DNA from 2 places in the Aeribacillus sp. FSL K6-3256 genome. Region 1 is predicted to be linked to the other one. Evidence: predicted binding sites of a transcription regulator. Region 1 holds the regulator's gene; the other holds the start of a gene.
What was found. Region 1 encodes CtsR, which represses protease genes until heat stress. Its sites were predicted from a motif close to ATGGTCAATAAAGGTCAAACA; they were not measured.
Positions count from the first base shown of each region.

Region 2: the regulator CtsR is predicted to act here: its motif matches at 10,681-10,701, upstream of clpB (ATP-dependent chaperone ClpB).

Region 1 is NZ_CP150188.1:106,500-123,208, forward strand. Features, by position in the region: gene NSQ84_RS00560 (type IV pilus twitching motility protein PilT) at 1-16, opposite strand, end outside; gene NSQ84_RS00565 (GspE/PulE family protein) at 29-1,684, opposite strand; gene NSQ84_RS00570 (G5 domain-containing protein) at 1,757-3,148, opposite strand; gene NSQ84_RS00575 (prepilin-type N-terminal cleavage/methylation domain-containing protein) at 3,825-4,292, shown strand; gene NSQ84_RS00580 (hypothetical protein) at 4,285-4,809, shown strand; gene NSQ84_RS00585 (hypothetical protein) at 4,790-6,547, shown strand; gene NSQ84_RS00590 (MgtC/SapB family protein) at 7,328-8,002, shown strand; gene NSQ84_RS00595 (CtsR family transcriptional regulator) at 8,244-8,705, shown strand; gene NSQ84_RS00600 (UvrB/UvrC motif-containing protein) at 8,720-9,268, shown strand; gene NSQ84_RS00605 (protein arginine kinase) at 9,270-10,358, shown strand; gene clpC (ATP-dependent protease ATP-binding subunit ClpC) at 10,355-12,790, shown strand; gene radA (DNA repair protein RadA) at 12,874-14,250, shown strand; gene disA (DNA integrity scanning diadenylate cyclase DisA) at 14,254-15,315, shown strand; gene NSQ84_RS00625 (PIN/TRAM domain-containing protein) at 15,415-16,509, shown strand; gene ispD (2-C-methyl-D-erythritol 4-phosphate cytidylyltransferase) at 16,525-16,709, shown strand, end outside.
Region 2 is NZ_CP150188.1:1,042,378-1,059,086, forward strand. Features, by position in the region: gene NSQ84_RS05095 (alpha/beta fold hydrolase) at 1-49, shown strand, start outside; gene NSQ84_RS05100 (metal-sulfur cluster assembly factor) at 116-424, shown strand; gene argC (N-acetyl-gamma-glutamyl-phosphate reductase) at 754-1,791, shown strand; gene argJ (bifunctional ornithine acetyltransferase/N-acetylglutamate synthase) at 1,810-3,030, shown strand; gene argB (acetylglutamate kinase) at 2,993-3,805, shown strand; gene NSQ84_RS05120 (acetylornithine transaminase) at 3,802-4,959, shown strand; gene NSQ84_RS05125 (carbamoyl phosphate synthase small subunit) at 5,017-6,081, shown strand; gene NSQ84_RS05130 (carbamoyl phosphate synthase large subunit) at 6,074-9,151, shown strand; gene argF (ornithine carbamoyltransferase) at 9,148-10,068, shown strand; gene NSQ84_RS05140 (YjzC family protein) at 10,427-10,606, shown strand; gene clpB (ATP-dependent chaperone ClpB) at 10,716-13,355, shown strand; gene NSQ84_RS05150 (YjzD family protein) at 13,895-14,077, opposite strand; gene NSQ84_RS05155 (hypothetical protein) at 14,224-14,961, shown strand; gene NSQ84_RS05160 (NAD(P)-dependent oxidoreductase) at 15,101-15,949, shown strand; gene NSQ84_RS05165 (BMP family ABC transporter substrate-binding protein) at 16,224-16,709, shown strand, end outside.

The DNA.
Region 1 (16,709 bases):
ATATATTGTATGACATGAAGCCCACCTCCTACTCGAGGACAGCGACGCGTAAAATTTCTTCTGTTGTCGTTAATCCCTCTTTTACTTTCAGCAAACCGTCATCGATTAAAAATTTTAATCCTTTTTCCCGCACAAAATTTTGCAAATAAGAAGTTGACGTATTATTCATGATGAGTTCACGAATCTCCGCATCGATCGGCAATACCTCTTGAATGGCTAGGCGCCCGCGGTAGCCGGTCATGTTGCAGCTTGGACAGCCTTTGCCTTTTGCAACCGTCTCGATTTCAAGGCCTCTATTCGCAAAAATTTCTTTTTCTCTTTCAGTCGGGCGGACGATTTCGCGGCAATCCCGGCACACTCGTCGAACTAAACGCTGGGCTACAATGCCAATGATTGAAGACGATATGAGATACGGTTCAATACCCATATCGATTAATCTCGTTAAAGCAGCAACTGCACTATTCGTATGTAGAGTACTTAATACTAAATGACCTGTAAGTGACGCCCGAATGGCAATTTGTGCTGTTTCTGTATCACGAATTTCGCCGATCATAATAATATCCGGATCCTGGCGCAAAATCGAGCGAAGCCCATTGGCGAATGTCAGGCCGATATCTTCATTTACTTGAATTTGATTGACTCCTTCGATCTGGTACTCGACAGGATCTTCAACCGTGATGATATTTACATCCTCTGAATTTAACTGATTTAAAGCAGCATACAATGTCGACGACTTTCCGGATCCTGTAGGTCCAGTGATTAATATTATTCCATTTGGCTGATTTAGCATAGTAATAAATTTTTCCAAATTTTCATCTGTAAAACCGATTTTTTCCACACTGTTTAATACATTGCTTAAATCAAGAATCCGCATCACGACTTTTTCGCCAAAAATTGTCGGCAGCGTGGCGACACGAATATCCACCGGTTTAAAATTAATCGTTGTTTTAATTCGGCCGTCCTGCGGCAATCTATTTTCTGTAATATTTAAGTTTGCCATAATTTTAATCCGGGCAATGATGACATTTTGCATATGTTTTGGCAGTGACCGCTCTAAACGTAAAATGCCGTCGACCCGGTAGCGGACCTTTACGTCTGTTTCTTGCGGGTCAAAGTGGATATCACTGGCACGCTGGGCAAGACCGTTGGCAATGATTTGGTTGACAAGACGAACAACAGGAGAATCTTCATCCGTTACTTTTGCTTCATCCATTGAATCCTTTGGTGAAAGATCACTCATGATCTCTTCCATCGATTCTTGAAGATCATAATATTTTGTGATCGTTCGATATAATTCATCTTTTGTCGCAATAGCGGGTTCAATATGGCATCCTGTTGCCATTCTCAATTCTTCTATAGCAAAATAGTCCATCGGATCCGCCATTGCAACAAAAAGTTTATTTTTATCTTTTCGGATTGGCATCACATAATGCCTTTTTGCCAGCTCTTTTGGAATTAATTGAAGAACATCCTGATCAATTGGATATTGATAAATATTGATATGCGGTATTCCTAATTGGAACTCCAATACTTCAATCAGCTGCTGCTCGGTAATAAAACCTTCTCTCAGCAGGGCATCCCCTAATTTTTCATCCGGTGACTTATTTTTTAATGTTTGGTTTAATTGTTCATTTGTAATGAGTCCAGCTTCTAAAAGCAAGTCTCCTAAACGCTTTCTAGACAATTTCCGTTCACCTCCAAAGATGCTGGCTTTATCATATTCATTCAGATTTTCTTTTCTCTAACGGTGTTGCCTTTATTTCACATATTCCGGCTCTTCCTCCACACTTTCCTCCATTAATTGCTTTTCGTATTCCTCTTCGCTTTGAAAACGGTCTTGCCCCATGCTTTCAGTCCCGTCGGTACCATTGTCCGTATTTATATCCTTTTGCTTCGTTTGGTCCGCATTTGTTGAATGATCAGCATTTGCATTACTAGGATCCGCTTGGCTATTATTCGTATTTGTATCGTCCGAATTCGTTTGGTCATTTTCGTTATTCGCATTATTATTTTGATTTTCAGAAGAAGGTAATGCTAATAAAATGATTTCAGGTACAGGCAAGTAAAAGTCAGTGCTAATCAACTCACGGGAAAGCTCCGCGCCGTTTTCGGCTACTGACACTCGGTATACTTCCACTCGCTGACCATTTACACCGTTTTGTATAACGCGCTTGCAGCATGGCTGTAAATCCTTTTTATAACGATAGATGGTGCGATAATGAATATCTTTTTTATTTTCAATTTTGTATTGATATTTTGTTTTTTGAGGTGCGGACAAGATCGCCATTTTCAATTTTGATCCGTTTTTTTCAGCTTGAATTGTGTATATATAAGGTCCAGGATTTGAAACGACGAAATCTTTATCATCTGTTTGACTGACTTTTGCTTCAATCCCTGCTTTTGAATAGGTCGGAATTACTCGCTGCGAATGGCGCTCAATAATCTCTACATTTGTTTGCAGGAGCAAAGAATACAGCATAGAAACGACGAAATTTCCATCATCCTCCCTAAAATAACTCACCTCATTTGCCACTTGCTGCAAAAACGAAAATGAATTTCCAGGTGTTATCTTTTTTCCATTTAATTCTTCTACTAACTCATCTAAAAAGATATAGTCTTTCGGAATATTCCAGCTTGCTTCAGCAATTACATCATTTTGTTCGTTTGCATCTGTTAAAACCGCTTGAATGTTATGTTCTCCTAAATAAGAGGCCGTTGTTTCAATGTTGTCTATCGTTTTGACTTTATCAATATGGTTCGGCCATTCTGAAAGTTCTTCATCCGTTATATTCACTTTTACAACCAACGGCAGATCAACTGATTTTTTTTTAATAAAGAAGGCATACCACGGTGTTTTTGTTTTTTCGAGCAATTGATCCATCGTTTGATTCAGGTCATACTGAATATCTTCAGATGGAATGGTTAATATTTCCGTGGGTGATTCAATCGTCATATCACTTTGATTTTTCCACTCATTGATCTTATCTGATAAAATGTCTTTAGCTTCATCAACAGTCATTCCACCGACATCAATTCCTCCGACTGTAGAACCATCAGGAATTGTAAAGGCAGCGTTTGCGATATGGGGAGTTCCGAAACTAATGGTCGCAGCTGATATAACGATTATGAAAGGAAAAAACAAAGCCATTAACCTTTTCATCCTGCTCATAAAGAACCTGCCTTTCTATGTATCATTTGTCTGATCAAGCTTAGAAGACTGAAACCGGCAAATAAATATATATTACTAAGGTTGACTTTTCATTTCAATGCCAATATTCGGGATCTTTTAGAAGCGCGGTTGATTGCGCAAGGCTTCAGTTCCTTAGAGCTTGTTTCTTCATCGTATGAGTAAAAGAAGAAGTACAATTGATTTGTCTAATTCAGCCTGTAAAAATATAAAATTTTACAAAATAGGTAAAAAATACAGCTTTATTTAGTTAAAAAGACCTATTTTGGAGTAAAATGAAAGCAACGAAGATGAAATATTTTGTATAATAATAGCAAAATTACAGCAATTCATCCACAATAAAATGTAAAAATTTGAATAAATAGTAAAAATATTGTTTTATTTTAGTCTAAAAGGCTTTATTTTGAAGTAAAATAAAAGTAATAAATAATGTATTTTTGTATAATCATAGCAAATTTTGGAGAGAAAAATTTTTACGGATTTAGTAAAAATGTTCCATATACTTACATTCTATTATTATGATTCGTTTAAGACAATGGTTTTTTAGTCAAAAAGTCCAATTTCAGAGGATATAGTTCCAATTCACTACAGCCATTGCGACTATTACTTAATATTTAAAAAAATGGGTGAATATTCTATGAAAATGAAGATTGTGAAGAAAATGGACGGGTTTACACTTGTGGAGATACTAATTTCTCTCGTTATTCTTTCCATCATTATTTTGGCATTTCTTAATCTTTTTGTTTTTACAAATAAAACAACTGTAGTAAACAATGATCAATTAGTGGCAATTCATCTGGCGAAATCAACAATGGAAAGAATTAAGATGAATCCTTTTTCTTATATTGATGAACCAGATAATGATCGCTTTAATCAGCCGCAAGTTTATACTTCTGACAGCTGCTCGAACCGTCCAGATCCCGATGAATGTGAACTTTTGTTTTCTCCACTTATAAATAATAAAACGTATGCAGTTCAAGTAACGGTCAGTCAAACTGCTAATGAAAAAGCGATTCGATTAATGAATGTACTTGTTGAAGTGAATTTACAAAATTCAAAAACACCCATTACTTCAAAGGTTGAAGGGTATGTGAGCTATGAGTAAAAAAATCATATCCTCTAGTAAAGGAATTACGTTAGTAGAAGTTCTTTCAGTGGTTTTATTGGGTTCTGTTATCGGACTGATCGCTTACTCTGTTCTTTTTAGCGGATTAAAAACATATGACCGTGCTATGGAAGAAGCAGCATTGCGCGATGAAGCAGATTATATACTCGCCCATTTAATTGATGAGCTGTTTGTGTTAAAGGTTAGTGAGATTAAGGAGCGGAAATTGCCGGATCCAAGCGGGAATTACTTTTTGATCAAACATGACGGCAGCAAAATTGGTTTTGATCATGAACATTCACGTGTAGTGATTAATAACAAAGAATTGTCGTTAACAAACGGAAATATCGTGCTTTCTCGCGAATCAAAATTGATAGAAACTGAACGAGAAGATGTGTTTGAAATTTTGTTAGTTTTACAATCTGCTAAAACACAGCAAACAATGAAACTGAAAAGTATTGTGAGCATTATTAATGATCGAAAAGGAGTGCAAAATAATGAAAATCTTAATGAATGAGAAAGGATACTCCTTGATCTTAACCATGTTGATCTTTTTACTATTTACAGTCTTGTCTGTTTCCGTTTTGACAGTTGCTTTATCTGGAGTGAAAAGAAATCAAACAAGCGAGGATTATGTTCAAGCTCGTGAATTAGCCAATAAAGGAATTGAACATATTACGAATCAGATTCAAAGCGATTTGAAAAATGAACTAGGAGAAGAAGGAATCACCCGCAGCGAGTTTATAACGAAATTAAATACGATTTTAAATCGCTATAAAGACGTGATAAATAGTGTTCACAATACTGGCGCAACTGGTGAATATCGAGTATATATACGAAATATAGAAAATGTAATAGAAAATGGTGAAGAAAACCCGCTAAAGAAGAAGATAACCTTTTTAAGCAGAGGATTTGTTGATGGCAAGGAAAAAACGGTTATTTCAGAAGTTGAAATTGGTGCACAATCTGTTTTGGAGACATTACATTATGCGCTCGGTGCCAACAAATTATGTAAAACTCCAAATGCCTGTATACCTGGTGAAGGAAATATGTTTTTGCACGGCGGGGTTTCGATCACAGGGGATATGAAGGTAGACGGGAATTTAATCATAACAAACCGAGGATATGCATATTTAAGTGGTGAGAAATGGATTGCGTCCGTTTACCCGAGCATTTTACCAACACAAGGAAAAGCAAACGCAAACTTACTACTTGGTGGAAATATTTTTACCTTTAATCATACCCCTCCATATGAACAACATATTACAACTTCTAATTTTGGAAGTTCTTATACAAAGCTAACAGATCGTATTGATGATGCTTTTTACAATCGGCAAGCCCCGGTTATTGTAAAAAGGCAGCCGATCCGTGATGACATTCAAATTCCTGCACAAAAATCGGTTTTTTATTATAAACATAATTCTCCCGGTGTAACGATCATAAAAGCTAATAATAGAATAATCTCAAACCAAAATCGGCCTAATGACAAAGTTTATGCGAGTCATGATGAATGTTTTTTTATATGGTGTAATGAGAAATACGATGGAGATTACACATTTACTGGGAATAATCTTTTTAAAAGCTTTGCCACTGCAGGTTCATTAACAATTCGCAATTCAGATAATCAATTCAAACAGACCACCTTTAAGGAGGGAGCCTATATAGAGAAAAATTTAACAATTGGCAACGGATCTAATTCGTACAACCCAAATAATTATGACAAAATTCGGGTGGACGGCCCCATATTTGTGAACGGAGATCTGACGATTAAAGGGGCTGATGCGGAATTTAATTCTATTATGTATGTAATGGGGGATGTGACGATTGAATATTCGCGTATCAATGGATTAGGTCAAAACGGTTCGTTAATTATTTTTGCAAATGGAAATATAAACATTAGAAATAATAGCGTTAACCAGGATGAACCTAGTAATATTAAAGGGTTTTTCTATTCAGAACAAGCATTAGAAATGTTTGGAGTTGGTTCAAATATTCGTATAGAAGGAGGAATATCAGCGAGGCGCATTGTTTTAAATGCGATAAGAGGACGGGCCAGCAATCAAAATTTTAGTGGGGCGCAAAAAATTACGAATAACGATTATTTTGAAGGTGCACAAAACCAAATAGGCAAGCCTTCTAGGCTGCAAATTATTTATGATCCGGAAATTATCAATACGTATGCAGATATAAAGTCTAGAGAGCCCGTTATTAAAAACTTGGATCCGCCTAAAATTATTAATCGTGACATAGAATAAATACCTTTCATCTTATTTTTTTGCCGATATGACCGCCGCCTCTCGTGTATAGCGAAGGCGGTGGAGGAATCGGCTTTTTTTTTAGCTTTTTGTGATGTTTTTCCGTTGCAATACTTTCCGTTATGATCATAAAATGAAAAATTAAGAAATGACAGTCTAAAAGCCAATTTTTCGAGAAAATTGTCGAAAGCCGAAATGGATATTTTTGCTGTTACAAAAACATCTTTAATTGATTTGAATGATGCAAACCGTTTTAATTAATCTGAGAAAAGCGATGGAGGCGAGATTTGCTTATCCTTGTAAAAAAGTATGGACGAAACAATTATTCACTGCATGTGATTTGACAAGCTCAAGCCTCTTTTATCCTCTTGTAAATGGAAATATACAACAAACAGACAAAACAGCTTAAAACAGAACGAACAAAAACGACAAATTTACGAACAACTAAGAGCTCGCTTCTTCTGAAGATCCTCCGCATCTATTGCAATCAAGCTCGCTTTCTTTAAAACCTTCAATCGGAGTATAATTAATTGATCGTTACTTCAGAAGCATAAACTTTTCCATTCTTGAAGCATATGAGCAGTGAAAGCTTCGTTTGATTTTAAAGCCAGCTCTAAAAGTGCTTTTTTGTTTCATATCATTCTTAGTCTCATACTCAAGAACGATTGAATATTGAGCACTGTTCATCGCATATAATGGGAAAGTATAATACTGTATCATTTCAAAATTCATATATGGCCAAAACAGAAAAAGTCATTTGGATGGTAAGGAGGAATGATAATGCCTGAGGAATGGCAAATTATGTTGATTCGCATTGTTTTAGCAGTCATTTTAAGTGGATTTATTGGCCTTGAACGAGAATTTAAACGGCATCCAGCAGGCTTTCGCACGCATTTGTTAGTTGGTGTCGGCTCCTGCATGATGATGCTTCTGTCTCTTTATGGCTTTGAAGAATATATGGATCGTTATGAAAATATTCGTTTTGACCCAGCAAGAATTCCTTCTTATGTCATTAGTGGCATTGGTTTTTTAGGTGCTGGAACGATATTAGTGAGAGGGGTTACGGTAAGAGGATTAACGACGGCAGCCTCGATTTGGGTTGTTGCAGGACTTGGCCTTGTTGTTGGGGCAGGAATGTATCCGTTGGCGATTTTTTCTACCTTGATTGTATTGTTAAGTTTGATCTTTCTCAATAAGGTGGAGGCTTTTTTTGCTGAGAAGTCAAGCAAAAAATGGATACAAGTTAATCTTCCAGAAGATGATTTGGTGGAATTTACTCGGAAACTTGAACAATTAAATATTTCTGTTTATAAAATTCATTTTACATTGTCAAAGCCAAAAGAAACTAAACATGCGAAGCGTTCATATTTACTTGAAATTGGCCTTCCAAAAGATGAAATGCCTGAAATCATAAACGAATTATTGAAATTTCAAGAAGTTAAAAAAGTTTTTTAAAGAGCGGGTTTTTTCCATATTGTAAATGGCAATATTATTAGTGAGCTTTTTTGTTGAAATGACACAAAAAAAAATTTATATTATAATTAAGGTCAAATATAGTCAAAGTCAAGTGACTAGTTGTTATCGTTTAGGAAATAAGCATTACGTAAACATCTTGCCTCCTATCCCTCAAGGATATTGCACATTTCTTGAGCGTTTTGCAATTCCAATCAAAAAGTTGAAGGAGGTGTTTTTCGAGGTGCGGAATATATCTGATATTATCGAGCAATATTTAAAGCATGTATTAGATTCAAGCGGAAAAGAAATTGTTGAAATTAAAAGAAGTGAAATTGCGGATAAATTTCAATGTGTTCCATCGCAAATCAATTACGTGATCAACACTCGTTTTACAATTGAACGGGGTTACATTGTCGAAAGCAAAAGGGGTGGAGGCGGTTATATCCGAATTATGAAAATTCGAATCAATGACCGTATCCAGCTGATCAATCAAATTTTAAATGCCATTGGTAAAAGGCTGTCACAATCGTCGGCGGAGGATATTATTTTGAGATTGGCTGATGAAGAGGTTATTTCAGAAAGAGAAGCGAAAATTATGTTGAGCGTAATTGATCGGTCTGTTTTATATATTGATTTGCCTGATCGAGACGAATTGAGGGCAAGGATGATGAAGGCGATGCTCACCTCGTTAAAATACAAGTGAGGATGTGATGGACGATGATTTGTCAAGAATGTCATGAAAGGCCCGCTACTTTCCACTTTACAAAAATTATCAACGGCGAAAAGACTGAAGTGCATATATGTGAAAAATGTGCACAGGAAAAAAGTGATGTATTCATATTCAATATGAATCCAGGCTTTTCTATAAACAACTTATTGTCCGGATTATTAAATATGGACAGCGCCATTAGCAGCCAAGGGCAAAATGTTTTCAAGAAAAATCAGGTCATTCAATGTGAGAAATGTAATATGACGTTTGATCAATTTACGAAAATTGGTAAATTCGGATGCTCCCATTGTTACAAAACGTTTTATCACCAAATTACCCCGATTTTAAAACGTGTTCATGGCGGGAATACAACTCACGGCGGTAAAGTACCGAAACGGACCGGTGGAAGTATTCATTTGAAAAAGCGCCTGAAAATGCTTAAACAGGAACTGCAAGAATTAATTGCGAAAGAGGAATTCGAAAGAGCAGCTCAAGTTCGGGATGAAATTCGGTCCATTGAAGCGAAGATAAATGGACGGAACGAAAGGGGAGTATGACATGTCCTTTCAAAAATTTATTCGTTCAGCCATGAGCCCTTGGATGAATCAAGAAGGACCTGATTCCGATATTGTGCTGAGCAGCCGAGTCAGATTGGCGCGAAATATAGAAAATATCAGCTTCCCTACCATTATGTCGAATGAAGAAGCCTTGGCTGTTTTAAATACATTTGAAGAATCATTTTCACAAAGAGTGTTTGACGGTTTAGGGACATTCGTGCTGCTGAAAATGAATGAACTTCAGCCTATTCAAAAACGCGTACTTGTAGAGAAGCATTTGATTAGTCCTTATTTAATGGAAGAATCAGCACTTGGAGGGTGCCTTTTATCTGAAAACGAAGAAGTGAGCATCATGATAAACGAGGAGGATCATATTAGAATTCAATGTTTGTTCCCGGGCCTTCAGCTAAAAGAAGCGTTGAAAATGGCAATGAATCTTGACGATTGGATTGAGGAAAAAGTAGATTATGCATTTGATGAACATAGGGGCTACTTAACTAGCTGTCCAACAAATGTCGGTACCGGCTTGCGGGCTTCCGTGATGATGCACCTTCCAGGACTTGTCTTAACACAGCAGATTAACCAAATTATACCTGCTATCAATCAATTAGGATTGGTTGTGAGAGGTCGGTACGGAGAAGGAAGTGAAGCGATAGGTAATATATTCCAAATTTCGAACCAAATTACGCTAGGCAAATCAGAAGACGATATTGTCGATGATTTAATAGGTGTTGTCGGGCAATTAATTGCTCAAGAACGGGCTGCAAGAGATGCTTTATATAAAACGAATCCGCATCATCTAGAAGACCGTGTATATCGTTCCTACGGCACTCTCAAATACAGCAGGATTATTCCATCGAAAGAAGCAATTCAATGTTTATCAGATGTGCGCTTAGGAATTGACCTGGGAATTATTCAAAATGTTCCACGCAGTGTTTTAAATGAGCTTATGATTTTAATTCAGCCCGGATTTCTGCAACAATATTCAGGAGGAGTTCTACGGCCGAATGAACGGGATATTCGCAGGGCAACATTAATTCGTGAAAGGCTTCAATTAGAAAGGAAGCAAAGGGAGGATGATGAACAATGATGTTTGGGAGATTTACGGAACGGGCGCAAAAAGTGCTTGCTTTAGCGCAGGAAGAAGCTGTACGCCTCGGACATAACAATATCGGCACAGAGCACATATTGCTTGGGCTCGTGCGCGAAGGAGAAGGAATTGCCGCTAAAGCGCTTCACGCTCTAGGATTAAGTCCAGAAAAAATCCAAAATGAAGTGGAAAGCCTGATAGGACGGGGACAAGAAATTTCGCAAACGATCCATTACACACCGAGAGCAAAGAAAGTCATTGAACTGTCAATGGATGAAGCAAGAAAATTAGGACATTCTTATGTCGGAACAGAACATATCCTATTGGGATTAATTCGAGAAGGAGAGGGAGTTGCTGCGCGTGTTTTAAACAATCTCGGAGTAAGCTTGAACAAAGCGCGTCAGCAAGTTTTACAGTTGTTAGGCAGCAATGAAGTATCCTCAAGCCACCAAGGAAGTTCGATGACAAACGCAAATACTCCGACGCTTGATAGTCTTGCGCGGGACTTAACGGCTGTTGCACGGGAGGGCGGACTTGATCCAGTCATCGGCCGAAGCAAAGAAATTCAGCGTGTCATCGAGGTTTTGAGCCGAAGAACAAAAAATAATCCTGTTTTAATAGGTGAACCTGGTGTTGGGAAAACTGCCATAGCAGAGGGACTTGCTCAGCAAATTGTGAATAATGAGGTTCCTGAAATTTTGAGAGATAAGCGCGTTATGACCCTTGATATGGGAACAGTTGTAGCTGGCACAAAATATAGAGGGGAATTTGAGGACCGCCTTAAAAAGGTAATGGATGAAATTCGCCAAGCAGGAAACATCATTTTATTTATTGACGAGCTTCATACACTGATCGGCGCAGGCGGGGCGGAAGGTGCAATTGATGCTTCCAACATTTTAAAACCTGCTTTGGCTCGGGGAGAATTGCAATGTATTGGGGCAACAACTTTGGATGAATACCGTAAATATATTGAAAAGGATGCTGCACTTGAACGGCGCTTCCAGCCAATCCAAGTCGACGAACCGTCCATTGAAGAGAGCATTCAAATTTTAAGAGGATTAAGAGACCGATATGAAGCACACCACCGGGTATCCATTTCCGATGAGGCGATTGAAGCTGCTGTTAAACTTTCAGATCGGTATATTTCCGATCGGTTCCTGCCTGATAAAGCGATTGACTTGATTGATGAAGCAGGCTCCAAAGTCCGTCTTCGTTCATTTGCAACACCTCCGAATTTAAAGGAATTGGAGCAAAAATTAGAAGAAGTGCGAAAAGAAAAAGAAGCTGCAGTCCAAAGCCAAGAATTTGAAAAAGCAGCTTCATTAAGAGATACAGAGCAGCGGCTCAGAGAGGAATTAGAGGAAACGAAAAAATCATGGAAGGAAAAACAAGGTCAAGAAAATTCTGAAGTGACCGTAGAGGATATTGCAATGGTTGTTTCAAGCTGGACGGGAATTCCGGTTGTTAAACTTGCCCAAACAGAATCAGAGCGGCTTTTGAATCTCGAAGAAATTTTACACTCGCGCGTTATTGGTCAAGAAGAAGCTGTCACTGCAGTCGCAAAAGCTGTCAGACGGGCACGTGCAGGCTTAAAAGATCCGAAGCGTCCGATCGGTTCATTTATCTTCTTAGGACCGACAGGTGTAGGGAAAACGGAATTAGCCCGTGCATTAGCTGAAGCAATGTTTGGTGACGAAGATGCTATGATTCGAATCGATATGTCAGAATATATGGAGAAGCATTCTACGTCAAGGCTCGTTGGTTCGCCTCCTGGATATGTAGGCTATGAAGAGGGAGGACAATTGACGGAAAAAGTGCGCCGCAAGCCATACTCAGTCGTATTATTGGATGAAATTGAAAAAGCTCATCCAGATGTGTTTAACATTTTGCTGCAGGTGCTTGAAGACGGAAGACTCACAGACTCAAAAGGGCGCACCGTTGATTTTCGAAATACGATTTTAATTATGACTTCAAATGTAGGGGCAAGCGAATTAAAACGGAATAAATATGTCGGCTTTAATGTTCAAGACGAAAATGAAAATTATAAAGATATGAAAAACAAAGTGATGGATGAACTGAAAAAAGCATTTCGTCCTGAATTTTTGAACCGGATTGACGAAATTATTGTGTTCCACTCTTTAGAGAAAAAACATTTGAAAGAAATTGTTTCGCTGATGGCGGATCAGCTGACAAAACGATTAAAAGAACAGGATATAGAACTCGAATTAACGGATCGTGCAAAAGAAAAGCTGGCTGAAGAGGGCTTTGACTTAGAATATGGAGCGCGTCCGTTGCGGAGAGCGATTCAAAAATATGTCGAAGATCGCTTATCAGAGGAATTATTGAAAGGCACGATCTCGCAAGGTCAAAAAGTTGTATTGGACGTGCAAAATAATGAATTTGTCGTAAAAACTGCAGAAAAGGTTCAATAATCCAATGGGCATACTGCTTCACGTATGCCCCTCTCTTTCATTATATTGTCGTTTATCGATTGAACAAAGTGGGGAATAACCGAATGTCAAAGATCAAATCAAAATTTATTTGTCAATCGTGCGGATATGAATCGCCGAAATGGATGGGAAAATGTCCAGGGTGCGGCGAATGGAATTCAATGGTTGAAGAAGTTATCAAGCCAAAGGGAAAACACCGCATTGCTTTTAGTCATTCCGAATCATCCACTGTCAGCAAACCTTCTCCAATTCATCAAATCCAAGCTGCGCAAGAACCTAGAATGCTTACAGGACTTCATGAGTTTAACCGCGTATTGGGAGGCGGAATTGTAAAAGGGTCTCTCGTTTTAATTGGAGGGGATCCTGGAATTGGAAAATCCACTCTCTTATTGCAAGTCTCCTCACAGCTGGCAGAGAGAGGGAACGATGTTTTATACATTTCGGGAGAAGAATCTTTAAAACAGACAAAACTTCGCTCCGACCGACTCGGGGTAAAAGGCGAAAGACTTTTCGTGCTTTCTGAAACGGACTTAGAAATCATCATTCAATCCATAATGGAAACTGAACCGGCTTTTGTCATCATTGATTCCATTCAAACGATTTATAACAGTGAAATTGCTTCTGCTCCTGGAAGCGTATCTCAGGTTCGAGAATGTACGGCTGAATTAATGAGATTGGCAAAGACAAAAGGAATTCCGATTTTTATTGTCGGTCATGTAACAAAAGACGGCACAATTGCAGGGCCGCGCATTTTAGAACATATGGTTGATACTGTATTGTATTTTGAAGGTGATCGACATCATACGTACCGAATTTTACGGGCAGTTAAAAACAGGTTCGGATCCACTAACGAAATAGGAATTTTTGAAATGAAGGAAGCAGGTCTTAAAGAAGTGCTCAACCCGTCAGAAGTGTTTTTAGAAGAGCGTGCAAAAGGGGCATCTGGTTCAACAGTAGTCGCTTCCATGGAAGGGACAAGACCTGTTCTAGTCGAAATACAAGCTTTAATCACCCCGACAAGCTTTGGAAACCCCAGAAGGATGGCAAATGGGATTGATCATAATCGTGTTTCTTTGTTGATGGCGGTATTGGAAAAACGTGTTGGTTTATTGCTCCAAAACCAAGATGCCTACTTAAAAGTTGCCGGCGGGGTGAAATTAGACGAGCCTTCAATTGACTTGGCAATTTGCATCAGTATAGCTTCAAGCTTTAAAGATGTTCCGACGAACATTTATGATGTTTTTGTAGGTGAGGTTGGTTTAACAGGAGAAATTAGAAGGGTTTCACGAATTGAACAGCGTGTACAAGAAGCTGCCAAACTGGGATTTAAGCGGATTTTTTTACCGAAAGCCAATCTGGGCGGTTGGAAATGGCCGGAAGATATAGAAATTGTCGGTGTGCAAAACATTTCAGAAGCGCTCGAACTTGCAATAGGGGGATAAGCTATGAAACAAGAAAAATCGCTTAAGGAAATCTTGCAATTTGTAGCCCCAGGCACACCAATCCGGGAAGGAATTGAAAACGTGCTGCGCGCAAAGACCGGGGGGCTAATTGTTGTAGGATATAACGAAAAAATCAAACAAATTGTAGACGGGGGATTTTATATCAATTGCCCTTTTTCCCCCGCCTATTTATATGAACTAGCTAAAATGGATGGAGCCATTATTTTAAGCGACTCAGGGCAAAAAATTTTATACGCAAACGCACAGCTCGTTCCGGATACGAGCATAGAGGTAAGAGAAACAGGCATGAGGCATAGAACAGCTGAACGAGTAGCAAAGCAAACAGGAAATCTCGTAATTGCTATTTCTGAAAGAAGAAATGTCGTCACATTATATTTTGGCAATTCCCGCTATGCTTTGAGGGATATCGGCGTCATTTTGACGAAGGCCAATCAAGCTTTGCGGACGTTGGAAAAGTATAAATCTGCCACTGACCAATCCATTAATAATTTAGGATCTTTAGAGTTTGAAGATTTAGTCACGATCGATGAAGTGATCCAAGTTTTACATAGAATAGAAATGGTGCTGCGAATTAAGAGTGAAATTATTAATTATATTTACGAACTCGGTACAGAAGGGCAGCTGATTCAGCTTCAGATGACCGAGCTTTTAGCAGATATTGAAAAAGAAGCGGCTCTGCTTATCAAAGATTACAGCATGGAGCGGCTGAATGATCCTATTCCTGTATTAAAGCAGCTGCAAGAATTGTCCAGCTCAGCATTATTAGATGATGCGGTTTTATTGAAGCTGCTCGGATATCCCCATTTTACCAATATGAATGAACCTGTTGTTCCTCGAGGATACCGGTTTTTGCATAAAATACCAAAGCTTCCTTCCGTTATTATTGAAAATTTAGTGACAACCTTTGAAAATTTGAAACAAATTGCAAATGCTACCGTAGAAAAGCTTGATGAAGTGGAAGGAATAGGTGAAGTTAGGGCGAGGAAAATTAAGGAAGGATTAAGGCGCCTCCAAGATCAGTATAACATTGCAAGGGAGCTCTAACACATCCTTTACAGTAATTTATCAATATTTTTACAATCCTTGTTTTTAGATGTTTGAAAGGTTTGAAAGTGTATATAATGAAATAAAGGAGGTGGAGGTATGTTAAAACGAATTGTTCAAATATTTTTCTTTTTTGTTGGCGGAACGTTAGGTGTTTTGTTTATACCGGAATTATTATTTCTCTTAAATCTTGATGATATTCCATTTCTGATGACACCATATACATTGGCGATATTAGGTGCAATTTTATTTTATATAACCTCCTTCTGGCTAGTGGATTATGTGGTGAATTGGATAAAATTTATAGAAGAGAAATTAGTGAAAGCTCCGGTTACGGATGTATTATTTGGCAGTTTAGGATTAATTTTTGGTCTGATTATTGCTTATTTGATTGGAATTTCATTATCTGAACTTCCATACCCAATTATCAATAACATTGTTCCGATCTTTTTAACCATAATTTTAGGATATTTAGGTTTTCAAATCGGATATAAAAAGCGCGACGAACTGTTGAACTTGTTTTCGATTACAGCAAGAATCAGCAAGAAGAAAGCCTCTCAAGAAGAAGAGGAAAATGTTGAAAAGAAAAGCTTAAAAATATTAGATACAAGTGTTATTATAGATGGCAGGATTGCAGATATTTGTCAAACAGGTTTTTTAGAAGGGACCATTATTATTCCTCAATTTGTGTTGGAGGAACTTCAGCATATAGCGGATTCTTCAGATGTGCTAAAAAGAAATCGAGGAAGAAGAGGTCTGGATATTTTAAATAAAATCCAAAAAGAGCTGGACATTAAAGTGGAAATATGGGAAGGCGACTTTGAAGATATACAAGAAGTCGACAGCAAGCTTGTAAAACTGGCAAAAATCATTCAAGGCGTTGTGGTCACAAACGATTTCAATTTAAATAAAGTATGTGAGCTCCAAAACGTCTCTGTTTTGAACATCAACGATTTAGCCAATGCGGTAAAACCGATTGTACTACCAGGGGAAGAGTTAAATGTCCAAGTAATTAAGGATGGAAAAGAGCATAACCAAGGTGTTGCTTATCTTGATGATGGCACGATGATTGTTGTCGAGGACGGAAGGGACTATATCGGGAAAAATATTGATATTCTCGTTACAAGCGTTCTTCAAACATCTGCCGGACGAATGATTTTTGCAAAGCCAAAGCTGCTGGAAAAAGCATTGTAATAAGGGAGAAAGAAGATGGAATATCGGGTTGTCATACCAGCTGCAGGGCAAGGGAAAAGAATGAGGGCAGGAAAAAATAAACAGTTTATCAAACTTAATTCTTTACCTGTGATTGTTCATACTTTAATGGTGTTTGAAAAAGATCCTCAATGCACCGAAATTGTTCTAGTCATAAACGAGAAAGAGCGTGAAGAATTTCT
Region 2 (16,709 bases), 940 kb from region 1:
AAAAGGGGTGCTAGAAACGGTTGAATGGTTTGTACGGCATTTGAGGTAGAAAATTTTTAATGTGACATTAACTTCGATATAATGTAATTAACGAATATAAGAGGAGTGGATCGAAATGGATGAAGCGCTGAAGGAAAATATAATGGGTGCTCTTGAACAAGTTATTGACCCAGAACTCGGCATTGACATTGTCAATTTAGGATTAATATATGATTTGGAACTGAACGATGAAGGAGTCCTCAAAGTAACTATGACATTGACGGCAATGGGATGCCCCCTTGCTGGAACAATTGTTCAACAAGTAAAAGCTGCGCTTGACGGAATTCCAGAAATCAAAGATGTCGATGTCAACATCGTTTGGAATCCACCTTGGACGAAGGACCGCATGTCCAGATACGCAAAAATTGCCTTGGGTATTCAATAAAAACTTGTGCAGACTGGCGGAAAAGGCCAGTCTTTTTTATTATGCAAATGTTTTATCAATTTGGCTGCAAGTATCATTATGTTTTTATTTTCGTCTTTATCGCTTCTTTTGTTTATCTCTCACCATAATGGAGCTTTTATCCCGAAACATAATTTGCATTTTTTCTTCAGCATGGCATATCCGGATAATTTGCAAGGGATTCCCTGCTCTCTACTACATTAAGAATCCTTGTTTTTGAACAGAAAAATTATAAATATACAATTGATTTTATTTTTATACAGTATTATAATGGTAACTAATTTAACGGAATGAATTGAAGGTGATTGAGGTTGAATATAGGAATTATCGGGGCAACAGGATATGGCGGTGTGGAACTTTATCGAATTTTAGCCAATCATCGGTATGTCGAAAACATTCATTTATATACATCTTCAGCAGAAAAAAAGAGCTATATTGACGAATATCCGCATTTATCCCATATAAAAGAAAATGAACTAAAACCGCTAGAGCCGGATCAAATAAAAGAAGAAAATGATGTTGTTTTTCTTGCGACGCCGTCGGGGATATCGGCTTCACTGACGCCGGAATTGCTTGACGATCAATTGAAAATCATCGACTTATCAGGCGATTTAAGGTTAAAAAACAGTGATGATTATGAAAAATGGTATAAAAAAGCACCAGCGCCTGAAATGCTTTTGCAGGAAGCGGTATACGGCTTGACAGAGCTGTATCGTGAGGATATTAAGAACGCTAAAATTTTGGCGAATCCTGGATGCTATCCAACTGCAACCTTGCTTGGCCTAGCACCGCTTGTGCGGGAAAAAATCGTCAAAGAGAACTCGATCATTGTTGATGCAAAATCGGGTGTTTCAGGTGCAGGTCGAAACGCGTCGCTTGCTACAAGCTTTGTTGAAATACAAGATAATTTCAAAATTTATAAAGTACATCAGCATCAGCATATACCGGAAATTGAACAGGAGCTTCATAAGTGGGACGAGAAAGTCGGCTTCATTTCGTTCAGCACCCACTTAGTGCCGATGACAAGAGGGATTATGGCGACAATGTATATTGAATTATTAGAAGAATGGAATACTTCAAAATTAGTAGATTTATATGAATCGTTTTATAAACATTCACCATTTGTGAGAGTGCGTACAAACGGAACGTTCCCAAGCACAAAGGAAGTGTACGGCTCGAATTATTGCGATATCGGTCTTGCATTTGATCAAAGAACAAGTCGGTTGACAGTCGTATCTGTCATTGACAATTTGATGAAAGGCGCTGCAGGGCAGGCAGTGCAAAATTTCAACATTATGTCAGGATTCCAAGAAAATGAAGGACTAAACTTTTTGCCAGTATATCCATAACATCAAGGAGGACTTCTAGTGACAACCAAAATAAGAAAAATAGACAACGGTTCAATTACAACACCGAAAGGCTTTTATGCAGGCGGCTATGAAGCGCACATCCGCTACACTCATAAAAAAGACATCGGCATCATTTATAGTGACGTTTCAGCAACAGCTGCAGCCGTTTACACACAAAACGTTGTGCAAGCTGCCCCAATTTTTGTGACAAAAGAGAGCATTGCAAAGGAAAACAAAATTCAAGCGGTGATTGTCAACAGCGGCAACGCCAATGCCTGTACAGGCGAAAAAGGTTTAAGCGATGCATACGCAATGCGGAAATGGACGGCTGAAAAGCTTGGAATTGCAGATCATCTTGTGGCTGTCGCTTCAACAGGAGTAATTGGCGAATATTTAAACATGGAAAAAGTCCAAGAGGGGATCAACAATATTGAATATGAACGTTCATCAGCAGGAGCCAAAAGCTTTGCCGAGGCTATTTTGACAACAGATACGTGTGAAAAGACTGCCTGCTATCAATTTGAAATCGAGGGAAAACAGGTGACCATCGGCGGAGCAGCAAAAGGATCGGGGATGATTCATCCCAACATGGCGACAATGCTCGGGTTTTTGACGACAGATGCGAATATCGATGAAAAATCGCTGCAGCAAGCTTTCCGAGAAGTTATCGATGAAACGTTTAATCAAATAACCGTTGACGGCGATACATCAACAAATGATATGGTGCTTGTTTTAGCAAACGGAAAAGCTGAACACTCAATGCTGACGGAAGAGCATCCAGATTGGCCTGTTTTTAAAGAGGCGTTGAGAAAAGTAAGCGAAGATTTAGCAAAGCAAATTGCCAGAGACGGTGAAGGTGCGACAAAATTGATTGAAGTTTCTGTTAATGGGGCTAAATCAAAGCAGGAAGCGAACATCATGGCCAAGACGATTGTCGGATCCTCCCTCGTCAAAACTGCAATATATGGAAAAGATGCGAACTGGGGAAGAATCTTGTGCGCCGCCGGCTACAGCGGAGCGGAATTCGATCCGAATCAAATGGAAGTGTATCTCGGCCATATCTTATTATTTAAAAACGGATTGCCAGTTTCATTTTCGGAACAAGAAGCGATCCAATATTTGGATCAGGAAATCGTAGAAATCAAGGTAATGTTAAATAATGGTGAAGTACAAGGAAAAGCATGGGGATGTGATTTAACATATGAGTATGTCAAAATCAATGCAAGTTACCGGACATGATAAACCGATTGTTGTCATTAAGCTTGGCGGCAGCATGCTGGAACAGCTGTCAGAAAGCTTTTTAGACAGCATAAAAGAACTGTTAACTACGAAACGGGTCATTATCGTCCACGGTGGAGGACCGGACATTAACAATATGTTGACAAAATTAAATGTAAAAAGCGAGTTTTACAACGGCATGCGTAAAACGACAAAAGAAGTGCTTGAAATTGCAGAAATGGTCCTTTCAGGAAAAATTAACAAACAGCTTACGGCTCTGTTGACACAAAAAAGTGTGAAAGCGATCGGTCTTTCAGGCACTGATGGTCAGCTAATTGTCTCGTCATTTTTAGATGAAGAAAATCTTGGCTTTGTCGGCAAAGTCGAGCAGATTAATGATGAACTATTGCGTTCGCTGCTAATTCTTGACTATGTTCCAGTCATTGCCCCGATCGGCATAACGGCGGATGGGCAAAAATTAAATATCAACGCAGATCTGGCTGCTAGTGCAATTGCTGAAAAAATAAATGCGGAACAGCTGCTGTTTGTGACGAATGTTCCGGGAATTTTACATGACGGCAAGCTTATTGAAGAAGCAACGGAAACGATGATCGAAAAACTCATTGAACAGAAGGTTATTTACGGCGGGATGATTCCGAAAGTACAGGCGGCTTTAGATGCGCTTTCTGATCAGCTTGAGCATGTGATGATTGTGAGCGGCAACGACCGTATTTTTAAGGAAGGGAAAATGATCGGGACGAAAATTACGAAAAAACGAGAGGTCGTGGTCAAATGAGTTATTTATTTCCAACCTATGCGAAGTGGGATGTGGCGATTGAAAAAGCAGAAGGAAGCTATGCATATGATGCAAACGGAAAAAAATATTTAGATTTTATTTCCGGAATTGCTGTATGCAACCTGGGTCATTGTCCGAAGCAAGTGGCGGATGCCATCACTGAACAGCTGCAAAAGGTATGGCATACTTCTAATCTTTTTCATATCCCCCTTCAAGAAGAGGTTGCCAAGCAATTGGTGGAGCATTCAAGCGGAGATGCCGTATTTTTTGCGAACAGCGGCGCCGAAGCGAATGAAGCCGCCATTAAACTGGCTAGAAAACATACCGGCAAACATAAAATCATTACATTTTACCAGTCTTTTCACGGCAGAACATTTGCGACTATGACGGCTACTGCTCAAGAAAAAGTACATAAAGGGTTCGGTCCTCTCATTCCTACGTTCGAATATCTTCCTTACAATGATGCAGCTGCGGTGAAAAACATTCATGATGAGGATATAGCTGCTTTTATGCTGGAAGTGGTTCAGGGCGAGGGAGGAGTTATTCCTGCAACGAAGGAATTTTTACAGGCGGTAGAAGAAAAGTGCAGCGAGATCGGCGCATTATTCATCGTCGATGAGGTGCAAACTGGAATCGGACGCACCGGAAAAGCATTCGGCTACCAGCATTACGGCATTTCTCCGGATATTATCACTGTCGCCAAAGGATTGGGAAGCGGATTTCCTGTCGGAGCCATGATCGGAAAACAAGAATTGATCGAAAGTTTTTCACCGGGAACACACGGTTCAACGTTCGGCGGGAATTATTTGGCTATGGCAGCTGCGAAAGCAACTTTGGAAACTGTTTTTCAGCCAAGCTTTTTGCAAAGCGTTCAGGAAAAAGGTCAGCGGCTGTTCGAAGGTCTATCAGAACACTTGAGAGATGTGCCTACTGTAAAAAAAGTGCGGGGTAAAGGATTGCTGCTTGGAATTGAGCTGGATATTGAGGTCAATAAAGTGCTTGCTTCTTTAAGAGAAGAAGGGCTTCTAGCACTTTCAGCTGGATCCAATGTGTTACGGCTTCTTCCTCCGCTCACTGTTTCGAATGAAGAAATTGATTTAGGACTGGGCATTATTGCTTCTGTTTTGAAAAAAGAAAAAATCTTCTCTTCCTAAAAGAGGAGAATTTTCTTGCAAATTGTTGTATAAATATACATCAAAGAGGTGTTCAATATGCAAGGTTATCTTGTATTAGAAGATGGAACAGTTTTTGAAGGCAAGATGGATGAAATCGTGTCTCCTGTTAAAGGGGAACTCGTTTTTTATACAGGAATGACAGGATATCAAGAGGTGTTGACAGATCCTTCCTACAAAGATCAAATCGTCGTTTTTACGTATCCGCTTATTGGCAATTACGGCATCAATGATCAAGATTTTGAAAGCAAAAAGCCGCAGGTGAAAGGGGTCATCCTTTTTCAGCTGACTGAACACTATTCCCATTATAAAGCGAACCGTTCATTAAAAGACTATTTACAAAAATGGAATATTCCTTATTTAACAAATGTTGACACGAGAGCTGTTGTCAAACAAATCCGATCAAAAGGGACATTGCATGCGGTCATTTCAAAAGACAAACAATACGACTCTCAGGATAAGCTCTCCGATTTTCCGATTCGCGATGTTTCTGCAAGCGAAATCGAAACGTTTGGCAATGGTGCGACACACATTGCGCTAATTGATTTTGGATTTAAAAAATCGATTTTGAATTCTTTGCTGAAAAGAGGCTGTAAAGTTTCAGTCGTTCCGTTTCATCAAATGGAAAAAGTGTTTGAAATCAAGCCGCATGGCATCGTGCTGTCGAACGGACCGGGCGATCCAAAGCAAATGAAAAATTATTTTTCAACATTAAACCAATTGATGAAGCAATATCCGACGCTCGGGATTTGTTTAGGGAATCAGCTGATTGCCCTGTCGTTTGGCGGGAATACAACAAAGCTCAGATTCGGGCACCGCGGAGCAAACCATCCGGTAATTGATCAAAAAACAGGAAACGTATTTATTACATCACAAAACCACAGCTATGTGGTGGATAAAAAAAGCTTGGAAAAAACACCTCTTAAATTGCGATATACAAATGTCAATGACGGCTCAGTTGAAGGGCTTGAGCATGAAAAATTGAAAGTCATGTCTGTTCAATTTCATCCGGAAGCCCATCCAGGACCGGAAGATGCTAGTTTTATTTTTGATGAATTTTTAGACACATATGTAGCAGCAGGGAGAGAAAAAGTCTATGCCTAAAGATACATCATTAAACAAAATACTAGTGATCGGTTCAGGTCCGATCATTATCGGCCAAGCGGCGGAATTTGACTATTCTGGGACGCAGGGATGCTTGGCGTTAAAAGAAGAAGGATTTGAAGTTGTACTTGTTAACAACAATCCTGCAACGATTATGACCGATACGAAAATTGCCGATGCGGTCTATTCAGAGCCGCTTACGGTGGAAAGCATTGAAAAAATAATTGCAAAAGAACGTCCAGACGGCCTTTTGGCAACATTGGGGGGCCAGACGGCTTTAAATCTAGCTGTGGAGCTTGATCAGGCAGGGATTTTGCAAAAATACGGCTTGAAACTGCTCGGAACCTCGATCGAATCGATTCAAAAAGGGGAGGACCGGGAGCTATTTCGAAAGCTGATGATTGATTTGAACGAGCCGATCCCGGAAAGCAAAATTGTGGAGGATGTTCCGTCCGCCCTTCAATTTGCTGATGAAATTGGTTTTCCGATTATCATTCGTCCGGCTTATACGCTTGGCGGCAAAGGCGGAGGCATCGCCTACAACCGAGAAGAGTTTATTTCCATTGTCACAAATGGACTTAAAATGAGCCCAATCAATCAAGTGCTTGTGGAAAGAAGCATTGCCGGATTTAAGGAAATCGAATATGAAGTGATGCGCGATGCAAAAGGTACTTGTATTACCGTCTGCAATATGGAAAACATTGATCCAGTCGGAATTCATACCGGGGATTCGATCGTTGTTGCCCCATCTCAAACATTAACAGATGAAGAATATCAAATGCTCCGGCAGGCGGCTTTGAAAATCATCGATGCATTAAAGGTGGTCGGGGGCTGCAACATTCAGTTTGCACTTGACCCTGAAAGCAAGCAATATTACGTGATTGAGGTCAACCCTAGGGTAAGTCGCTCTTCCGCACTTGCTTCGAAAGCGACCGGTTACCCAATTGCCAGAATGGCTGCAAAGCTAGCTGTTGGCTACTCATTAGCGGAGCTGAAGAACCCGTTAACGATGTCGACATATGCCAGCTTTGAACCTGCACTTGACTATGTAGTTGTCAAATTTCCGCGCTGGCCGTTTGATAAATTTACAAAAGCAGATCGGAAGCTTGGAACAAAGATGAAAGCAACCGGCGAAGTGATGGCGATCGAACGGACGATGGAAGCCGCTCTGCAAAAAGCTGCGGAATCGTTGGAATTAAATAATATCGGCATTTATTTGCCTAAGCTTGTGAAAGAAGATACGTCAGCTCTTATTAACCGCCTCCAGCATGCAGATGATGAACGCTTTTTCATCTTAATGGAGCTGTTAAGAAGAGGAGTTTCTATAGATGAGCTTCACAGCCAGACAAAAATTGACTATTATTTCTTGCATGTTTTCAACCATCTAATTGAACTTGAAGGAAAAGCGAAAAAAGAAAAGCTGTCTCCAAGCCTTTTAAAAGAACTGAAATTTTTCGGTTTTTCCGACCGTTCGATTTCATATTGGCAAAAGACAGAAGAAAAAGAAATCCGAAAGCTCCGTAAAGAGTGGGGGATTAAAGCCATATTCAAAATGGTTGATACATGTGCAGCAGAATTTGAAGCGAGAACAAATTATTTCTATTCTACGTACGTTTTCGGTGAAAACGAAGCTGTCTCCACAAGAGGAAAGAAGAAGGCGCTTGTCATTGGTTCCGGCCCGATTCGCATCGGACAGGGAGTTGAGTTTGACTACAGTGCTGTTCACTGCATTCAAACATTGCAAAAGCTTGGATATGACGCGATCATGATCAACAATAATCCTGAGACGGTCAGCACTGATTATGAAACAGCGGATCGATTATATTTTGAGCCGTTAACAGTCGAGCATATATTAAATGTTGTTGAAAATGAAAACATTGACGTAACGCTCGTCCAATTTGGCGGCCAGACGGCGATCAACTTAGCGGAGAAGCTTGAAAAAGCAGGCGTGAAGCTGCTTGGTACAACTTCTGAGCTTCTGGACATATTGGAGGATCGAGAAAGATTTTATCAGCTATTAGACGAAACGAATATCCCGCACATTCAAGGAGCAATGGCACATACAAAAGAGGAGGCGATATCGGAAGCGAAAAAGCTGCGGTATCCGATCCTGTTAAGACCTTCATATGTTATTGGCGGAAAAGGCATGGTGAAGGTAAAAAATCAAGAAGAGCTGCTTTCGTTAGTGGAGCAGACGGACGAAAATCATTTTCCTCTTCTTTTAGATGAATTCCTTTTTGGTCAGGAAGCGGAGGTTGATTTAATAGCTGACGGGAAAAATGTGTTTATTCCGGGATTTATGGAGCATATCGAGCCCGCTGGTGTTCATTCTGGCGATAGTTATGCGATTTTTCCAGCTGTGTCGTTGTCAAAAGAAATAAAAGAAAAAATGACCGACTATGCGGAAAGAATGGTTCAACATTTGCAATATAAAGGCATTATGAACATTCAATTTTTAATTGATGGTCAGGACGTTTATGTGCTGGAAGTGAATCCGCGTGCGAGCCGGACTGTGCCGATCGTCAGCAAAGTTGCCGGAGTGCCGTTAGTAGATCTTGCGACAACCATTTTAACCGGAAAAATGTTAACTGACTTACATCCTCAAATAGCAGCCCATGAATATGTGGCTATTAAATATCCGGTATTTTCAACGCACGCCCATTCAGATGTCGATATGAAACTAGGTCCGGAAATGAAATCGACGGGCGAAGGAATGTGTGTCGGCAAATCTGTGGAGGAAGCGATGCGGAAGGTATTCGATCATTTATTTCCAATTCATTCGGACGGTATTTTTGTGGATGGAGATAAGAAAGATGATGTACTCGATTATATAAAACCGGTAACGGATAATTTTGAAAGTTGGCTTGAGAAAAAAGAAGCGGTGCTTTATTATAATCCGGAAGAAAACGATCAGGCAAAGGCAAGACGACAAAAAGCGCTTGAACGAGGAATTATGGTATTGACGGAAGAAGCATCATTTCAGGCATTTTTAAGTGCACTAACAGTTAGCAAATACACGCCTATTTCTTTACATGAACTGTCAGATAAAGGAGTCGAAATGAGTTTATGAGCACACTTAAAGGTCGTAACGTTTTAAAGCTGCTTGATTTTACATCAGAAGAAATTCAATATTTGCTCGAGGAAGCATTGAAATTAAAGCAAAATCCGCTATCAAACGTCCTTCATGGGAAAACGCTGGCGATGATTTTCGAAAAATCATCCACTCGAACTCGTGTCTCCTTTGAAGTAGGAATGCTGCAATTAGGGGGACATGCGCTTGCCCTTTCTTCAAAAGAGCTTCAGCTCGGGCGCGGTGAGACAATCGCTGATACAGCGAGAGTATTGTCGCGATATGTGGATGCCATTCTTCTCCGCACAACTGACCACAATCGGGTCAAAGAGCTTGCCGAATATGCAACTGTCCCTGTCATCAATGGTTTGTGCGACTTGTACCATCCTTGCCAAGCGTTAGCTGATTTATTGACAATTTATGAGCTGAAAGGCAAATTTTCAGGCGTAAAAGTCGTTTATGTTGGCGACGGCAACAATGTCGCCCACTCCCTTATGGTTGGCTGCGCAAAAGTTGGCGCTCATTTTACGATCGCAGCTCCAGAAGGCTATGAGCCAAATGAAAGCATTTTGAAACAGGCGAAAGAAATTGCTGGCGAAACGGGCGGGAAAGTCGAATTAATTCATAATCCAGACGAAGCGGTTCAGGATGCTGATATTATTTATACGGACGTTTGGGTCAGCATGGGACAGGAAGAAGAAACAGAAGCAAGAATGAAAGCATTTAAACCGTTTCAAGTAAATCAATCCTTGCTGGCAAAAGCAAAACGAGATGCAAGCTTCCTTCACTGCCTGCCGGCTGCGCGCGGTTTGGAAGTGACAGATGAAGTGATGGACGGAAGCCAATCAGCGGTATTTTTGCAGGCCGAAAACCGCCTTCATGCGCAAAAAGCAATTTTAAAAGAAATTATGGCTTAACAAGATCTTTCGTTGATAAAGCAGGATGATCTCCTGCTTTTTTCTTTTGAAACCGGGGCGAAAGGTTTTACTCTACTGCATATATATCCAGACAAAAAAGAACGACAGGTGAGACGATTTTGGTAATAATTGTAAATAATGATTCTCGCAGAAACAGTAAAAAGAGCTTTTGATCCAGCATTCGGTGCTTGAACGCTTAAACGATTTTTTCAAAAGGATGCCATATGCAGTGAGTTCGATTTTGGGCGTTGAGTAAAGTTTCGAAGTACATCACATAATGAAAATTATCAAAGGTGTTTCTGTCTATACATGAAAAATCTTCTGATAGCCAACAATAATGTCCAAGGAGGGATGATTCATGGGTCAAAATCGTCAATACAGGCCTGGTCAAAAAGCACCTAACAACGGAATTTACATCGAAGTCGGCGAGACCGGATCGATGGTGGTCGATCCCAAAAAGGTTGAACTCAAAGCAGGAGATCGATTCCCCGAAACATCCAACCATAATCGGGTTTGGACCTATAAGCGCAAGCCGTAATATTTCGAACAACGCTAAGCCATTCGGAAAACGAATGGCTTTACTTGATTTATAAAGAAGTTATAATAAAATTAAAGGTCAAAAAAAGTCAAAATAGGGGCGTTTCGGTATGGATGTAAATCAATTCACGGAGAAGCTGCAAAAAGGTCTGGTAGAAGCTCAAAAAATCGCAAAAGAACATGAACATCAAGAAGTGGATGAATTTCATATTTTACTTGCTTTTCTGCGGCAGTCTGACGGGATTTTTCCAAGAATTTTAGAAAAACTTAAATGTCCTGTACAACAAATTGAGTCAGCGATCAACGAGTATTTACAAAAAAAGCCGAAAATATCTGTTCACGGAAACGGTGAGGTAAGTATTTATATTTCCCGTACTCTTTCAGAAGCTTTTGCAAAAGCGGACGAAATAAGGAAAGATTTTCAAGATGATTATTTATCAGTTGAACATATTATATTGGCATTTTCCGAATCGAGCTCAAAAGAAGTGAGAGAGCTTTTTCAGCAATATCACTTAACAAAAGCTGCCATATTGAAAGTGTTAAAGGAAATAAGGGGGAATGCTCGGGTGACATCACCTAATCCAGAAAGCACTTATGAAGTATTGGAGAAATACGGCCGTGATTTAGTTAAAGAGGTGAAAGAAGGAAAAATTGACCCTGTCATTGGCCGTGATCAAGAAATTCGGCGCGTGATCCGAATTTTATCAAGAAAAACGAAAAACAACCCGGTGTTAATCGGTGAACCAGGGGTTGGAAAAACAGCGATCGTGGAAGGATTAGCCCATCGGATTGTACGAAAAGATGTACCGGAGGGATTAAAAGATAAAACAATATTTGCTTTAGATATGAGCTCGCTCATTGCGGGAGCCAAGTTTCGCGGAGAATTTGAAGAAAGATTAAAAGCTGTTTTGCAAGAAATTAAAAAGAGCGATGGACGGATTATTTTATTTATTGATGAATTGCACACAATAGTCGGGGCCGGCAAAACAGAAGGAGCGATGGATGCCGGCAACATGTTAAAGCCGATGCTTGCGAGAGGTGAGCTGCACTGCATAGGAGCAACGACACTTGATGAACATCGCAAGTATATTGAAAAAGATCCGGCGCTTGAGCGGCGTTTTCAACAGGTGCTTGTGAGCGAACCGTCTGTGGAAGACACGATTTCTATTTTACGAGGACTAAAAGAACGGTTTGAAATCCATCATGGAGTCAAAATTCATGATTCGGCGATTGTAGCTGCGAGTGAGCTCTCGCACCGCTATATTACAGAACGCTTCCTGCCTGATAAAGCGATTGATTTAATCGATGAAGCATGCGCGATGATCCGCACGGAAATAGATTCAATGCCGACAGAACTTGATGAAGTGACGAGAAGGATTATGCAGCTTGAAATTGAAGAGGCTGCATTGAAAAAAGAAACGGATGACATCAGCCGAATCAGATTGGAAGAGTTGCAAAAGGAACTTGCAAATTTAAAAGAGAAAGCAAATGAAATGAAGGCGAAATGGCAGCTTGAAGTCGAAGGTATTCAACAGCTTAGAAGCTTGAGGGAAGAGCTGGAAAAAGCACGCAGAGATTTAGCTGATGCTGAAAATGAATACGATTTAAACAAAGCGGCTGAGCTGCGCCATGGAAAAATTCCGGCGCTGGAAAAACAAATCAAACAGCTGGAAGAAGAAATGAAGCAGAAAGAGGAAAACAAGATGCTTCGCGAGGAAGTAACAGAAGAGGAAATTGCCGGTATTGTGTCAAAATGGACTGGCATTCCGGTAGCAAAGCTTGTACAAGGGGAAAGAGAAAAGCTTCTGAAGCTTGAACAAATATTAAAAGAAAGGGTCATCGGGCAAGACGATGCAGTTGAATTAGTATCGGATGCAGTTTTGCGTGCGCGGGCAGGCATAAAAGATCCGAACAGGCCGATCGGCTCCTTCCTCTTTTTAGGTCCGACAGGGGTCGGGAAAACGGAGCTGGCGAAAGCATTGGCAGAAGCGCTTTTTGACAGCGAGGACGAAATAGTCCGCATTGATATGTCGGAGTATATGGAAAAACATTCTGTCTCAAGGCTGATCGGCGCACCTCCGGGTTATGTCGGATATGAAGAAGGAGGACAGCTGACGGAAAAAGTTCGGAGACATCCGTACTCGGTTATATTACTGGACGAAATCGAAAAGGCTCACCCAGAAGTGTTTAACATATTGCTGCAAATGCTTGATGACGGCAGGGTGACCGATTCGAAAGGAAGAACAGTTGATTTTAAAAATACAGTGATCATTATGACATCCAACATCGGTTCTCAGCATTTGCTCTCCGGTTTAAATGATGAGGGGGAAATAACAGACGAAGCGAAAAAGAAAGTTCTTGATGAGCTTTCCATGCATTTCCGGCCAGAATTTTTAAACCGGATTGATGACACGATCCTGTTCAAGCCTTTAACAATGAACGAAGTAAAGGGAATAGTAGAAAAACTTTTAAAAGAGCTTCAAGCGCGCCTATCCCATAAACAACTTACACTAAAGATTACAGATGAAGCGAAGGAATTCATTGCAAAAAGAGGATTTGATCCTGTATTTGGCGCACGGCCGCTGAAACGGTTTATTCAAAAGCATGTAGAGACAAAACTTGCGAAAGCGGTTATTGCTGGAACCGTTCATGATCGTGACCAAGTTCTGTTAGGGGTAGAAAATGAAGAAATTGTTATAAAAACGGATTTGCATGCTCATGAGAAGAGCGGAGCAGCAAAATTAGAATAGCTATAAATGGATATTAAAACCCTTCTCAATCGAGGAGGGTTCTTTTTTTTGTGCGGACCATGTAGACATAGGAAACTGTGTCCTGGCGGCGGGGAATCTGATTCGGAGACTAAAAACAGGGCGAGATTCCTATCAGGCTAGTTTCATGGGGAGATTGCACAGCTAAGCAAGCCTGATTCTGCCTAAAGACTAGAAAACTATAATTGGAAAAGTGTAGTGATTTATAAGTTTTTCCGCCAATCTTAGTTGTGCTGACGTATACGTAACAGCTTCATGTAAATTTGCTAGGCTGAAATCTTAATTATACTGACGTATATGTTAACTGGTAAGGGTCTGTCCAAAGACAAATCTCCATTGAAAACAAAAAATCACAGGGGATGTCTTAAGACCAAAAATGACTTATTAGACTATCCCCTTTTTTTTGAATTTGTCTATATTATGACGTAACAAGTGAGGCTTCGCCGATAGCAGCAGGCATCTAATCGCTGATTTTCGTTTTAAAAAAAAGAAATTGGCAATTCGCCAATTTCGACAAATTCTTAATGCTCTTCTGAAGGTTCAGCCGGAATTAACTCCCCAATTATAAAGAGAAGTACGGTAAAAACAACAGAGATTATAATTGCTGTTGAAAAATGGAATGCAGAGCCTGTCATGGAAGAAACAACATAGCTGGCCATGTTGACAAGCAAAAACGTCCAAAAAAATGTTGCGAAATATCTCATTATCTTCACCTCGTTTATTCCTGTCTTTACTTATATTATCATACAACATTTTTCATGAAAACGGTTGTTTCGCGATTTTTTTGCGAGCCTTTTTGACATTTCGTACATACATTATAAAAGGTCATCGATGGAAAGGTGGTGGGCAAATGGAAGGTGTTTCGGAAAGATTTTTTCAAATTGAAAACGAGTGGAATGTCATTCATCTTCCGGAAAAGCCGAACGGATTCGGCATCTTGATCATTGGCGATCGAACCCATTTTGTTGAAAATGGTTCAAGCTACTGGTTGGAGCATTACGGGCGGCGTCAGCTGATCAATACGTTAAAAAGCTGCGGATATACATTGTTTCATTCCAATCTTTACGGACGCCATTGGGGCAGCTCTCACGCCGTTTTGTTGGCAAAACAGCTTTATCATCTTGTCATGAAACAAGAAATTTTAAATAAAAAAATCCATATACTGTCTGAAGGTATAGGAGCACTCGTTGCGCTGCAGTTGATGGAAGAGATGCCAAATTCCATCCGTTCATCGGTGATGATCAATCCTTGTTTGGACATAAAAGCCCAAATAGCGGAAGAGAAAAAGAATAAATTTTTTTACAAACAAATGATAAAAGAACTATCAAAAGCTTACCAATTAGATGAAAAAGCTGTCACCCATTATCCCTTTGTCCGTATACAAGACTTTGTATCAAAAATACCTGTAGGCATCTGGCAGAAAATGAACGGGGGAAGCTATTCCTATAAAATTCATGGAAAAAAATATGAGGAATGGAGAAAGCAGCTGAAAGCTCCAATTCAATTCACATTTTATTTCCAGGAAAATATAAATCGGATCCATGATATGATAAGAAGTTTTTACAAAGAGCATGAAAGAATCTTATAGAAATGGAATTGAGGCCTGGGCGAAAATGCTCAATAAGTGAGCAGGCTGCCCCCTTTTTGTTTGAAAAGGGCATTGGACTAATCTCTTCTTTTTTCGCATACGATACAATAATAGTTTTTTCATAAAGGAGGTTTTCAAAATGTCAACTGCCTTAAAGCAGTGTAAACATATTTTAATTGTTGGGGTTCATCAATTTGAAGGCTTTCATATATGTTCAAAACTGGTAGAGGAAGGATTACTAGTCGATGGAGTGGTAATCGTTCCTAAAAATCCGTTGCAAAAAAAAATATGCGAAGAAGAAATGATGTGGCTCGGGCGGAACGCACATTTTCATTTATTGGAAGAAGACAGCTGGATAGAGGATGCTTCCAAAAAGCAATATGATTTGATTTATTATTGTCAAACAGATCATCAACCGATAGACGATGAAGCTGAAAAACACCGATTGGAAAAAACGGTCGAAATCGCATCCCTCAAGCAGACTCCGATTATTTTTATATTTTCTCTTGAAGGAGAAAATCCGCTGGAATATAGGGATGAAGAAATTGACAGCTGGATGCAGCAAATAGGACAAAAATGGACTTTCCCTTATTTATTTGTTTATCTTCCAACCGTTTTCGGACCTTGGCAGCCGCTAGGCCATTGGATTTCGAACAGTTTGTTGGAATGTACAGGCATCAGCCGTTCCAAGACGAATGCGAATGAAAAAATTGTCATTCGTGACATTCTTCATATTGATGAAATAGTTCCGGTGTTAACAGAATTTGACGAAGATTTGTTTGCGAAAAAAACAATTTACTTGATTTCCGACGACAAAGAGCGCATCAAGAAGGTGATGAGCTTTTTTGACATTTTTCATTACATTTACAAGCCTATATCGAAAAGCGAACATCATTTAGTTGTTCCAAAGACGGTCGAAAACATTGAAAAGAGTTTGCAAGAATTAAAAGATTTTTTCCTGCAAAATACACGCAGACTTTATACCTAAATATAAAATTTCTTTACTTCATTGACGGCGTATAGCAAAATAAAAGAGGAATGAAGTGAAACGTGAAAATTTTAGTACTAAATATACATCGTGTTAAAGAGGAAGCTTCCTAGAGAAACGCCTCATAAGCTATATTTCGTGACAATCAAATTGACCGTAAATTCAAAAGATCGTTTTGAACTTAGCTGAGATCGATATGTAATCATTTCGATTATTGAGAAACCTCACCATTTCAATGATGATGCAGTTCACTGGTTTAAAGGAGTTGCTTGGTATGTATAAAAAAATGTTTGTGATCATTTTTATTTTATTATTTCTCGTTGGCTGCGGACAAGCATCAGAAAAAGGAAAACTGAAAAAGGTGGGTTTGCTCGTTCCTGAAACGATTAATGATCAAGTTTGGGGGACAAAAGGGTATAAAGGGCTGTTAAAAATTCAGTCTGAGCTGAATGTAGATGTTTTTTATAAAGAAGGAATGAATTCCGAAGCGGCGGTGAGGGAGGCGGTCGAAGAATTTCACGGAAAGGGAGTTAATTTAATTATCGGGCACGGTCACGAATATGAGGGTTTTTTTAGAGATTTGCTGGATCAATATCCAGATATTCATTTCGTTTTTTTTAATGGTGATGCAAAAGGCCCGAATGCCACAAGTTTAAATTTTGAGGCGCATGCCATGGGCTTTTTCGCAGGAATGGTGGCAGCACATATGACAAAAACAAACGAAATCGGAATTATTGCCGCTTTTGAGTGGCAGCCTGAA